Regions from separate parts of the Cryobacterium sp. M25 genome, predicted to be linked through region 1. Evidence: predicted binding sites of a transcription regulator. Region 1 holds the regulator's gene; the other holds the start of a gene.
What was found. The regulator HspR, encoded in region 1, represses chaperone genes until heat shock. The targets are predictions, from matches to a motif close to AAGTTGAGTCNNNNNGACTCAACTT.

Region 1 (5,622 bases):
TCGAGAAAAAACTAAAATCTTCGTCCCACTTGAGGCCGGGAAGCTCTGCGGCTTTCCGCACCTGTGGGGTGACTAGAGAGACATTACGGTGAATTCTGGGGGTGCGCAACTCCCTCCCGCATCCCGGGCGTGTCGGCTCCGGCGCCCCGGCGCAAGCCCCCAGGTGCGGGCCTCACGGCGGTCCGGCGCGTCTCAGCGTCCGGTCGAGACCGTGACGGTGAACTTGGCGTTCCGACCGACCTGGTGTGTCGGCCCGACCAATCGCGTCAGCGCGGGGCGATAACCGAGGTGGGTGTTCCACACACTCCACAGTTCACCACCGGGCTGCAACACTCGTCCGGCATCCTCGAACAGTTTCAGGGCTATGCCGGCATGGACCGACGAGCCGATGTGAAAGGGCGGGTTCAGCACAATCAGTTCGGCCGAGGCATCCGGTTGGCTCTGGAGCGCGTCATCCCGCACGACCGTGACCCGGTCGGCAAGCGCATTGGCCACCATGGTGGCCCGCGCTGAGGCGACGGCCGCGGCCGACTGGTCGGTGGCGGTCACCCGCAGGGCGGGACGGCGTCGGGCGAGGGTGGCGGCGAGCACCCCGGTGCCGCAGCCGAGGTCGATGGCGCTCCGAGCATCCGTTTTCATACGATCAAGGAACTCAAGCAGGTAGCGCGTCCCGATATCGACGGTCGCGCCGGCAAACGCAGCCCCGTGGGCGCAGATCGTGAGTCCCAGGTCAGCGTGCTCCACACAATTCGGCCAGGTGGACATCGTCGGCTGAGTTGCGGAGGCTATCGAGGCCGCTGCCCTGAGTACCCGCGACTTCTGCCGGGCCGACGAGACCTGCAGCTCGCCGAAGTGCCGGCGGAGCACCGCGTTCATGGTCGGCGTCATGTGCTTGATGCGTCCGCCGGCGATCACCACCACATCCGGTGCCGCGAAACGACGGATGGCGTCGGCGAACTCATCGAGCGCCGCCAGACTGCGCGGCAGCTGGATCAGTACCACCCGCGCGTTCGCCAGCAGTTCTTCACCCAGGATGAAAGAGCGGTAGGAATCGACGAGTCCGGCGTCGGCCGCATTCAGGGCGAGGGCCAACTCCCCGGAGAGGACATCCTGGTGCACCCGGATTCCCCGGGCCCCGGCCAGTGCGGCCGCGCCCAGGGTGAGGGCGCCATAGCGGTCCTCGATCACCACGACCTCGCCGGATCCTGCCTCGGCCAGCACGCCCGCCGCCTCGTCGAGGATCAGGCGGTCGCTCGCATCCACGGCGAAGAGATTGTCCGCTTCCACGTCGGGGAAACGCCGCAGGCGGTCAAAGGAAAAATCAGGCATTGCCTCAGGCTAGCCCGCAGGTGCGGCTACTTCTCGTCGCCGATCGGGCGGGAACCCAGGGGGCGCCAGATCACGATCTGGTTGGACCGGCGCGTGCGCGTACCGGCCCGCATCGAGATGACCTCACCGGCCGAGCCGGCCGCGAAGACGCGGCGGCCCGGACGGTTGAGCAGTTCATCGGCCAGCGCAGACTCCAATTCGCGCAGCCGCGATTCGAGCGTGCGCACGTGGTCCTCGAGGTCAATGATGCGACGGATGCCTTCCAGGCTCACACCCTCGGCACCGAGCTCCGCGATCTCGCGGAGCTTGGCCACATCCCGCATCGAGTACCGGCGAGACCGACCGGGGGTGCGGTCGGGACTCACCAGTCCCAGGCGATCGTATTGGCGCAGCGTTTGCGGGTGCATGCCCGCAAGCTCGGCGGCCATCGAGATTACGAAAACCCGGGTGTTCTCGTCCACCGTCAGTCTCTCGCCTTCGCGAGGAGTTCGTCGCGCGGATTCTCCTTCGGCAGTGCTTCCGCGAAGGCCGCGAGTTTTTCCTCGGCGTCCTTCGACAGATGAGACGGAACGGCAACCTGAACCTCCGCCAGCAGGTCCCCGGTGCCCTTGGGCGTCACGACGCCACGCCCCTTGACGCGCAGCACGCGCCCGCTCGGGGTGCCCGGGGCGATGCGCAGTTTGACCGGCGCTCCGCCCAACGTCGGCACCTCGATAGTGGCGCCGAGCGCGGCCTCGACGAACGTGACCGGCACGGAGACCCGCAGGTTCAGCCCGTCGCGTTCGAAGACCGGGTGCTTGCGCACGTTCACCGTGAGTACGATGTCGCCGGACTCGCCGCCGTCGGGGCTGTGCTGCCCCTGGCCGCGGAGCTTGATCTTCTGCCCGTCGGCCACCCCGGCCGGGATCTTCACCTTGATGGCGCGGCCATCCTGCGTTTGCAGGGTGATCTGGTCACCGTGCGTGGCCGTGATGAAGTCGACCGTTGTCGACGCGATCACGTCGCGGCCGCGAGTCGGCCCGCCGTAGCCGCGGAACCCGCCGCTCGAGGTACCGAAACCGCCGCCACCCTGACCGCGGCCGAACATGCCGCCGAGGAGGTCGTCGAAACCGCCCCGCTCATAGGAGTAGCCGGGCTGTTGTTGCCGCGCGCCCCCACCGAACATGCCTCCGAAGACATCGTCGAAGCCTCCGGCCTGCCCGCCACCGGGGCGTGGGGCGGTGAAGCGGGCCCCACCGCCCATCGCGCGCACAGCATCGTATTCCTTGCGTTGGGCAGGGTCACCGATCACCGAGTGTGCCTCGCTGATCTCCTTGAACGTCGCCTCGGCCGCAGGGTTGCCCGGATTGGAGTCCGGGTGGTACTTGCGGGCGAGCTTGCGATAGGCCTTCTTCAGCTCGGCCGGGGTGACGTCCTTTGACACACCCAGGACCTTGTAAAAGTCCTTATCGAACCAGTCCTGGCTAGCCATCGCTCGGTACCTGCACGACGACCTTGGCCACGCGCAGGAGCGACGAGCCGAGGAAGTAGCCGGTCTCGATCACGTCACCGACGGTCTCCGACTCGATGCCCGCGGTGGGCAGCTGGAAGATCGCCTCGTGGATGGTCGGATCGAACGGTTCGCCGACCGTGCCAAAGGACTTCACGCCCAGGCGCTCGACGCTCCCCCGCAGTTTTGCGGCGATCGTGCTGAACGCCGAGTCTTCGACCAGGTCGCCGTGCTTCTCAGCGCGGTCGAGATCGTCGAGCACGGGAATCAGGCCCTTGACGACATCCACGGTGACGCGCTCACGCTCGACCTCGCGGTTGGCCTCGGTGCGGCGACGGTAGTTGGCGTACTCCGCGGTGACCCGCTTGAGGTCGGCCAGGTGCTCGCTCGTGAGCTCATCGACTTCCCGCGTGGCGGCATCCAGGATGTCTTGGACCGTCAGCTCGTCCTCTTCGATACCCTCGGCGGACACCTCGTCGATGTCCTCGACACTCACACCTTCGGCTTCCGCCTCGGCGTCGGCCCCGGGGGCACCCTCAGTGGATGCCCCCTCGTCAAACGGCTCGTCGCCAGGACGCTTGTTGTCGTCTGCCATTACTTCTTGACCTCGTCTTCGTCGTCGACGACCTCGGCGTCAACCACGTCTTCGTCCGAGCCGGCCGCGTCGGCGGTCGGCTCGGAGTCGGTTGGGGCACCGGCCGCGGCATCCGCCTGGCTGGTCTTGTAGATGGCCTCGCCGAGCTTGCCCTGGCTCTCGTTGAGCTTGTCGAAGGCCGTCTTCACGGCCGCATCGTCGTCGCCGACGAGAGCGGCCTTGAGGGCGTCGACGTCGGCCTGAACCTCGGACTTCACGTCCTCGGGCAGCTTCTCGTCGTTCTCCTTGATCAGCTTCTCGATCGAGTAAGCGAGCTGCTCCGCCGTGTTGCGGGTCTCGGCTGCCTCGCGACGGCGCTTGTCCTCGGCGGCGTGCTCTTCGCCCTCGCGCACCATGCGCTCGATGTCTTCCTTCGCGAGCGAGGATCCGCCCGTGATGGTCATCGACTGTTCCTTGCCGGTGCCCTTGTCTTTGGCAGACACGTGCACGATGCCGTTGGCGTCGAGATCGAAGGTAACCTCAACCTGCGGGATGCCGCGCGGGGCCGGCGCGATGCCGGTCAGCTCGAACGTGCCGAGGTTCTTGTTGTCGCGGGTGAACTCGCGCTCGCCTTGGAAGACCTGGATCGCGACGGACGGCTGGTTGTCGTCGGCTGTGGTGAAGGTCTCGCTGCGCTTGGTCGGGATGGCCGTGTTGCGCTCGATCAGGCGCGTCATGATGCCGCCCTTGGTCTCGATGCCGAGGCTCAGCGGGGTGACGTCGATGAGCAGAACATCTTTGCGCTCACCCTTCAGCACGCCGGCCTGCAGTGCGGCGCCAACGGCGACGACCTCGTCCGGATTGACGCCCTTGTTCGGGTCCTTGCCACCGGTCTCGGCCTTGACGAGCTCGTACACGGCGGGCATGCGGGTGGAGCCACCGACGAGAACGACGTGGGCGATATCTTCCACCTTGACCCCGGCTTCACGGATGACGTCCTGGAACGGCTTCTTCGTGCGGTCGAGCAGGTCTTCGGTCATCTTCTCGAACTGGGCGCGGGTAAGCGTCTCGTCGAGGTTGGCCGGGCCATTCTCGGTCAGGGAGAGGTACGGCAGCTGGATGCTCGTCGACATGCTGCTCGAGAGTTCCTTCTTGGCCTGCTCGGCGGCTTCCTTGAGGCGCTGCTTGGCGATCTTGTCCTTGGAGACGTCTACGCCGGTGGTTTCCTTGAACTTCTTGATCAGGTGATCGACGATGCGCTGATCCCAGTCGTCGCCGCCGAGGCGGTTGTCACCGGCAGTCGACCGCACCTGAATGGTGGAGAAGTCGTCGTCCTTGCCTACCTCGAGGAGGGAGACGTCGAAGGTTCCGCCGCCGAGGTCGAAGACCAGGATGAGCTCGTCTTCCTTGCCACGGTCGAGGCCGTAGGCAAGTGCGGCCGCGGTCGGCTCGTTGATGATACGCAGCACGTTAAGGCCGGAGATCTCGCCGGCCTCCTTGGTGGCCTGGCGCTCGGCATCGTTGAAGTACGCGGGAACGGTGATGACGGCATCCGTCACCTTGTCGCCCAGGTACGCCTCGGCATCGCGCTTGAGCTTGGCCAGGATGCGGGCCGAAACTTCTTGCGGGGTGAACTTCTTGTCGTCGATGGCGACATTCCAGTCGGTGCCCATGTGGCGCTTGACCGACGCGATGGTGCGGTCGACGTTGGTGACGGCCTGGCGCTTGGCGGTCTCGCCGACCAGCACCTCGCCGTCTTTGGTGAAGGCGACGACGGACGGTGTGGTCCGGAAGCCTTCGGCGTTTGCGATGACGGTGGGTTCTCCACCTTCGAGGACGGCCACCACAGAGTTGGTGGTTCCGAGGTCGATGCCTACTGCACGGGCCATGTGTGCGTTCTCCTTTAAAGTATGTTCTCAGCTCGATTTCACAGAGTTGAGTGGTGCTGGCTCAAGTGTGCCAGTGTCCCAAATCTAAAGTCAAGCCACGCACCTGAGAGTTGAGCGTGAACGACTCAACTTTGAGATTTCGTGCAATCGATGGTCTCCGGCCCCCCGCATCCACTAGCCTCAGCGCATGACCGGGATCGCGGAGCAGGGCAGCACGGATGCCCGGGAGCTGCCAGACAAAACGAGCAGACGCCGCGTAGTGGCCTGGAGCTTCTGGGACTGGGGCTCTGCCGCGTTTAATGCGGTGGTCACCACCTTCGTCTTCACCGTCTACATCACGG
Region 2 (5,622 bases), on a different contig from region 1:
CTTGGTGCCGACGCACTCGAGCACGCAGTCCGCGCCGATGCCGTCGAACAGCTCACGGATGCGGGCCACGCCGGCCTCGCCGCGCTCCTCGACGATCTCGGTCGCGCCGAACTCGCGGGCCACGAGCTGCCGTTCGGGGTGACGCGACATGGCCACGATCCGGGAGGCCCCGAGCCGCTTGGCCGCGATGATGGCGCAGAGGCCGACCGCGCCGTCGCCGACGACGACGACCGTGCTGCCCGCGGTCACACCGGCGGAGACCGCGGCGTGGTGGCCGGTGCCCATGACGTCGGCGAGGGTCAGGAGACCGGGAACCTGGGCGTCGGTGGGCAGGGTCGGCGTCGCAACGAGCGACCCGTCGGCGTGCGGCACGCGCACTTTCTCGCCCTGGGCGCCGTCGGCGAAGCCGCCGAGCTGGTCGTCCGAGCCCCACCAGCCGCCGTTCAGGCAGGAGGTGCTGGTGCCGTTCTGGCAGTTGATGCAGGTGTTATCGCAGTCGTAGAACGGCGCGATGACGAAGTCGCCGACCTTGACCCGGCTGACGTCGGCGCCGATTTCCTCGACGATACCGACGAACTCGTGGCCGATTCGTTTCGGCTCCTCGGTGGGCTGGATGCCGCGGTAGGGCCAGAGATCTGAGCCGCAGACGCAGGCTGCGACGACGCGCACGATGGCGTCACCGCCGGTGGAGAGAATCGGATCGGATACTTTTTCGAGGCGGATGTCCCGTTCCCCGTAAATCACTGTTGCACGCATGCTTCGACCCTATGCCAGCCCCCTGACCGTCACCGGGGCAGGGGCCCGTTCCGTCGTATTCCCGCCGAATTCCGCTGGACGCGAAATCCGGCGACGGACAGAGCTACAGCAGCGCGTCGTCGTCGAGGTCGGCCGGGTCCACGACCAGCACCGGGGCGGATGCGACGCTGAGCGATTCCCCGTCCGGCGCCAGATCCACCCGCACCGTCTCGCCGTCCCGCACGGCGCCCGACAGGATCGCGGTCGCCAACCTGTCGTCGATCTCGGTCTGCATCAGCCGCCTCAGCGGGCGCGCACCGTAGATCGGGTCGTAGCCGCGTTCCGCCAGCCACGTGCGGGCATCCGGGGTCACGCCCAGCTCGAGCCGCCGCTCGATCAGCCGCTTCTCCAGCCGGTCGACGAGCAGCCCGACGATCTGGCCGAGGTCCGCCATCGACAGCGATTCGAACACGACGATGTCGTCGAGACGGTTGACGAACTCGGGCTTGAACGTCTTGCGCACGAGTGCCTGCACGGCCACCTCCTTCTCGTCCCGGCTGAGCACCGGGTCGATCAGGAACGCCGACCCGAGGTTCGAGGTCAGCACCAGGATCGTGTTGCGGAAGTCCACGGTGCGGCCCTGGCCATCCGTGAGCCGGCCGTCGTCGAGCACCTGCAGCAAGACATCGAAGACCTCCGGATGAGCCTTCTCAACCTCGTCGAACAAAATCACCGAATACGGGCGGCGGCGCACGGCCTCGGTCAGCTGCCCTCCCTGCTCGTAGCCGATATAGCCGGGAGGTGCCCCGACCAGACGGGACACGGAAAACTTTTCCCCGTACTCGCTCATGTCGATGCGCACCATCGCCTTTTCGTCGTCGAAGAGGAACTCGGCGAGCGCCTTCGCCAGCTCCGTCTTGCCCACGCCGGTCGGCCCGAGGAAGAGGAACGAACCGGTCGGCCGGTCCGGGTCGGAGATGCCGGCCCGGCTGCGGCGCACGGCGTCGGCGACCGCGCGCACGGCCTGCTTCTGCCCGACCAGGCGGTGCCCGAGCTCACCCTCGAGGTTCAGCAGCTTCTCCGTCTCGCCCTGCAGCAGCCGCCCTACCGGAATGCCGGTCCACATCGCGACCACGGCGGCGATGTCCTCCGCGGTGACCTGGTCACCGACCATCCGCGGCCCATCCTGCTCGGTCTGCTCCGCTTCGGCGAGTTCCCGTTCGATCACCGGGATGTCGCCGTACAGCAGCCTGGAAGCCTTCTCCAGGTTGCCCTCGCGCTCGGCCACCTCGGCCTGGCTGCGGGTGCTCACCAAGCGCTTCCTCAGATCGCCGATCCGGTTGAGCGAGGAACGCTCCTTGTCCCAGCGGTCCTGCAGTTCAGCAAGGGCCACCGTGTATTCGGCAAGGTCAGCACGCAACTTCCCCAGGCGAGCCTTAGAGGCGTCGTCCTTCTCTTTTTTCAGCGCGAGCTCTTCCAACTCCAGCCTCTGCACCCTGCGACGCAGTTCGTCGATTTCCACGGGAGCGGAGTCGATCTCCATCCGCAGCCGGCTGGCCGCCTCGTCGATCAGGTCGATGGCCTTGTCCGGCAGCTGGCGGGCGGTGATGTACCGGTTGGAGAGGGAGGCCGCGGCCACCAGCGCCGAGTCCGCGATCGACACCTTATGGTGGGCCTCGTAGCGCTCCTTGAGCCCGCGCAGGATGGCCACGGTGTCTTCCGCACTGGGCTCGTCGACCAGCACCGGTTGGAACCGGCGCTCGAGGGCGGCATCCTTCTCGATGAATTCGCGGTACTCGTTGAGAGTGGTCGCACCGATCAGGCGCAGCTCGCCGCGGGCGAGCATGGGCTTGAGCATGTTGGAGGCCGCCACGGACCCTTCGCCGCCGCCGGCACCCATCAGGGTGTGCAGCTCGTCGACGAAGGTAATGATCTGCCCCTGCGCGTCGTTGATTTCCTTGAGCACGGCCTTGAGCCGCTCCTCGAACTCGCCGCGGTACTTGGCCCCCGCCACCAGGGCCGCCAGGTCGAGGGAGACCAGCTGCTTGCCCTTGAGGGAGTCGGCCACATCGCCGGCCACGATGCGCTGGGCCAGTCCCTCCACAACGGCGGTCTTGCCCACGCCGGGTTCACCGATCAGCACCGGGTTGTTCTTGGTGCGGCGGGTGAGCACCTGACTGACCCGCCGAATCTCCGCGTCCCGCCCGATCACCGGGTCAAGCTTGCCGGTCCGGGCGATCTCGGTGAGGTTGACGCCGTACTGCTCCAACGCCGTCTTCGCTTCTTCCTGGGGCGGTTGCTGACCTGCTTGCATCGGAAGATCCTCTCTCGGGCCGGCCGCTCGCGCCGCAGGTCGGCAAAAAGCTGAGCCTGTTGGACTCAAGTTTAGGGGACATCGAGAAAACGCGCCAGCGGTCCGGAGACAACTCGGCGGTGCTATGACGGCGGCCCCATCACGACCCAGTTTTCGTCCGGGTATCCGAATTCCTCCGTCGGATGCCATACTTACCGAACAAAAGACCCGTTTCTACACTCAGCGCAGAGGATCAGACCCGTGGCCACCCCCACCCTTAAAAACTTCATCAACGGCCACTTTGTCACTCCCTCCGGCACCGAGCTGCTCGACATCGTCGATCCCACAACGGGACGCCGGGTTGCCCGGGCCCCGATCTCCACCGCGGCCGACGTCGACGACGCGATGACCGCCGCGAAGACCGCCTTCGGCACCTGGGGCCGCACCACTCCCGCCGAGCGGCAGCGCGCGCTGCTTCGCCTCGCCGACGCGATCGACGCCGAGAGCGACGCCATCGTGGAGGCCCAGCACCGCAACACGGGCCAGCCTCGCGCCACGATCGCCGTTGACGAGGTCGCGGCCGGCGCCGATCAGCTCCGCTTCTTCGCCGGTGCCGCCCGACTGCTCGAGGGCAAGTCCGCCGGTGAATATCTGCCCGGCATGACTTCCTGGGTACGCCGCGAACCGATCGGCGTGGTCGGGCAGGTCACCCCGTGGAACTTCCCCTTCCTGATGGCCATCTGGAAGATCGGCCCCGCGCTGGCGGCCGGCAACACCCTCGTGCTCAAGCCCAGCGACACCACCCCGGAGTCGACCCTCGAACTCGCCCGGATCAGCCAGGGCATCCTCCCCGACGGCGTGATGAACATCGTGCTCGGCAACGGCGGCACCGGGGCCGCGATCGTCGAGCATCCGGTACCCGGCCTGGTCTCGATCACTGGCAGCGTGCGGGCCGGTATGGCCGTCGCCGCCGGCGCCGCGAAGACGCTCAAGCGGGCACATCTCGAGCTCGGCGGCAAGGCGCCGGCCCTGGTCTTCGCCGGCGTCGACGTCAGCGTGACCGCCGCCGCCATCGCCGACTTCTCCTTCTATAACGCCGGGCAGGACTGCACGGCCATCACGCGAGTGCTCGTGCACGAGTCCATCCATGACGAGTTCGTCGACGCACTCGTCGCCGAGGCCCGCAGCCGCACTACCGGGTCGGCCGACGACGCCGACAACTACTTCGGGCCGCTCAACAACGTCAACCATTTCGGCGACGTCTTGCGCAAGGTCGCGGCCCTGCCCGACCACGCTGTCATTGCCACCGGCGGACACCAGGTCGGCACCGAGGGCTTCTTTTTCGAGCCCACAGTCGTCACGCAGGTGCGCCAAACGGATGCGATCGTGCAGGAGGAAACGTTCGGCCCGGTGATCACGGTGCAGCCCTTCACGTCGGAGGAGCACGCGGTCACGCTCGCGAACGATGTCAACTACGCGCTCGCCTCCAGCGTGTGGACCCTCGACCACGCCACGGCCATGCGGGTCTCCCGCGACCTCGACTTCGGCGCGGTGTGGATCAACACCCACCTCCTGCTGACCGCCGAGATGCCACACGGCGGTTTCAAGCAGTCCGGATACGGCAAAGACCTGTCGATGTACGGCGTCGAGGACTACACCCGGATCAAGCACGTGATGAGCGCGCTGGAATAAACACGGGTCTCGACAGGCTCGACCACCGCCAGGCTCGACCACCGCCAGGCTCGACCACCGCCAACGAGAACAGAGGCCCCTCGATGACTTTCCATCCGCTCGACCCGCTCTCCGCCGCTGAGTTCACCTCCGCCGTCGCCATCCTCGCCCGCGAGCGCGGCGTCGCCGACGGGTGGCGGTTCACTTCGATCGAGCTGGTCGAGCCGCCCCGGAGCGCCGTCGCCGAGTTCACAGCCACCAGCGCGGTTCCCGACCGACGCGCGCGGCTGGTCGTGCTCCACCGCGCCGAGAACACCACCTGGGTGAGCGTCGTCTCGCTCACGACCGACGCCCTGCTCGAGTGGGAAACGGTGCCGGGGATGCAGGCGAACTTCACCGTCGACGAGTGGGAGGAAGCCGACGCCGCCCTTCGCGCCCACCCCGACGTGATCGCCGCTCTCGCCCGCCGGGGCATCACCGACCTCGACCTGGTCTTCATCGACACCTGGACCTACGGCGACGCGGTAATCCCCGACCGGTATCGCGGCCGCCGCCTGGGCTGGTCAGACGTCTGGGTCCGGGCGTCCACCGACGCCAACCCCTATGCGGGACCGGTCAGCGGCCTGCACTTCGTGCTCGACGTCAACACCATGGAACTGCTCGAGGTGGAGGACTCGTTCACGGTCGAACCGCCGGCGGGAATGGGCGAATACGTGCCGCACCTGGTGCCCCGGCGCATCCGGGATCGAAGCCCGCGCCCGCCGCTCACCCCGCTCGACATCGGGCAGCCCGACGGCCCGAGCTTCACGCTCGACGGCAACCTGGTCGAGTGGCAGAACTGGTCGCTCCGGGTGGGCTTCAACTACCGCGAGGGCATGACCCTGCACACCGTGGGCTACCGGGACGGCGGCCGGGTGCGGCCC

Region 2: CXY81_RS05960 (ATP-dependent Clp protease ATP-binding subunit) is a predicted target of HspR. The motif match lies at 3,097-3,121, and genes of this name have one in related genera.

What each region holds. Positions count from the first base shown of each region.
Region 1 is NZ_PJJU01000053.1:146,015-151,636, reverse strand. It holds gene CXY81_RS10145 (class I SAM-dependent methyltransferase) at 193-1,329, opposite strand; gene CXY81_RS10140 (heat shock protein transcriptional repressor HspR) at 1,356-1,790, opposite strand; gene CXY81_RS10135 (DnaJ C-terminal domain-containing protein) at 1,793-2,800, opposite strand; gene CXY81_RS10130 (nucleotide exchange factor GrpE) at 2,793-3,413, opposite strand; gene dnaK (molecular chaperone DnaK) at 3,413-5,281, opposite strand; gene CXY81_RS10120 (MFS transporter) at 5,469-5,622, shown strand, end outside.
Region 2 is NZ_PJJU01000045.1:56,665-62,286, forward strand. It holds gene CXY81_RS05955 (zinc-dependent alcohol dehydrogenase family protein) at 1-756, opposite strand, end outside; gene CXY81_RS05960 (ATP-dependent Clp protease ATP-binding subunit) at 860-3,049, opposite strand; gene CXY81_RS05965 (aminobutyraldehyde dehydrogenase) at 3,290-4,720, shown strand; gene CXY81_RS05970 (primary-amine oxidase) at 4,804-5,622, shown strand, end outside.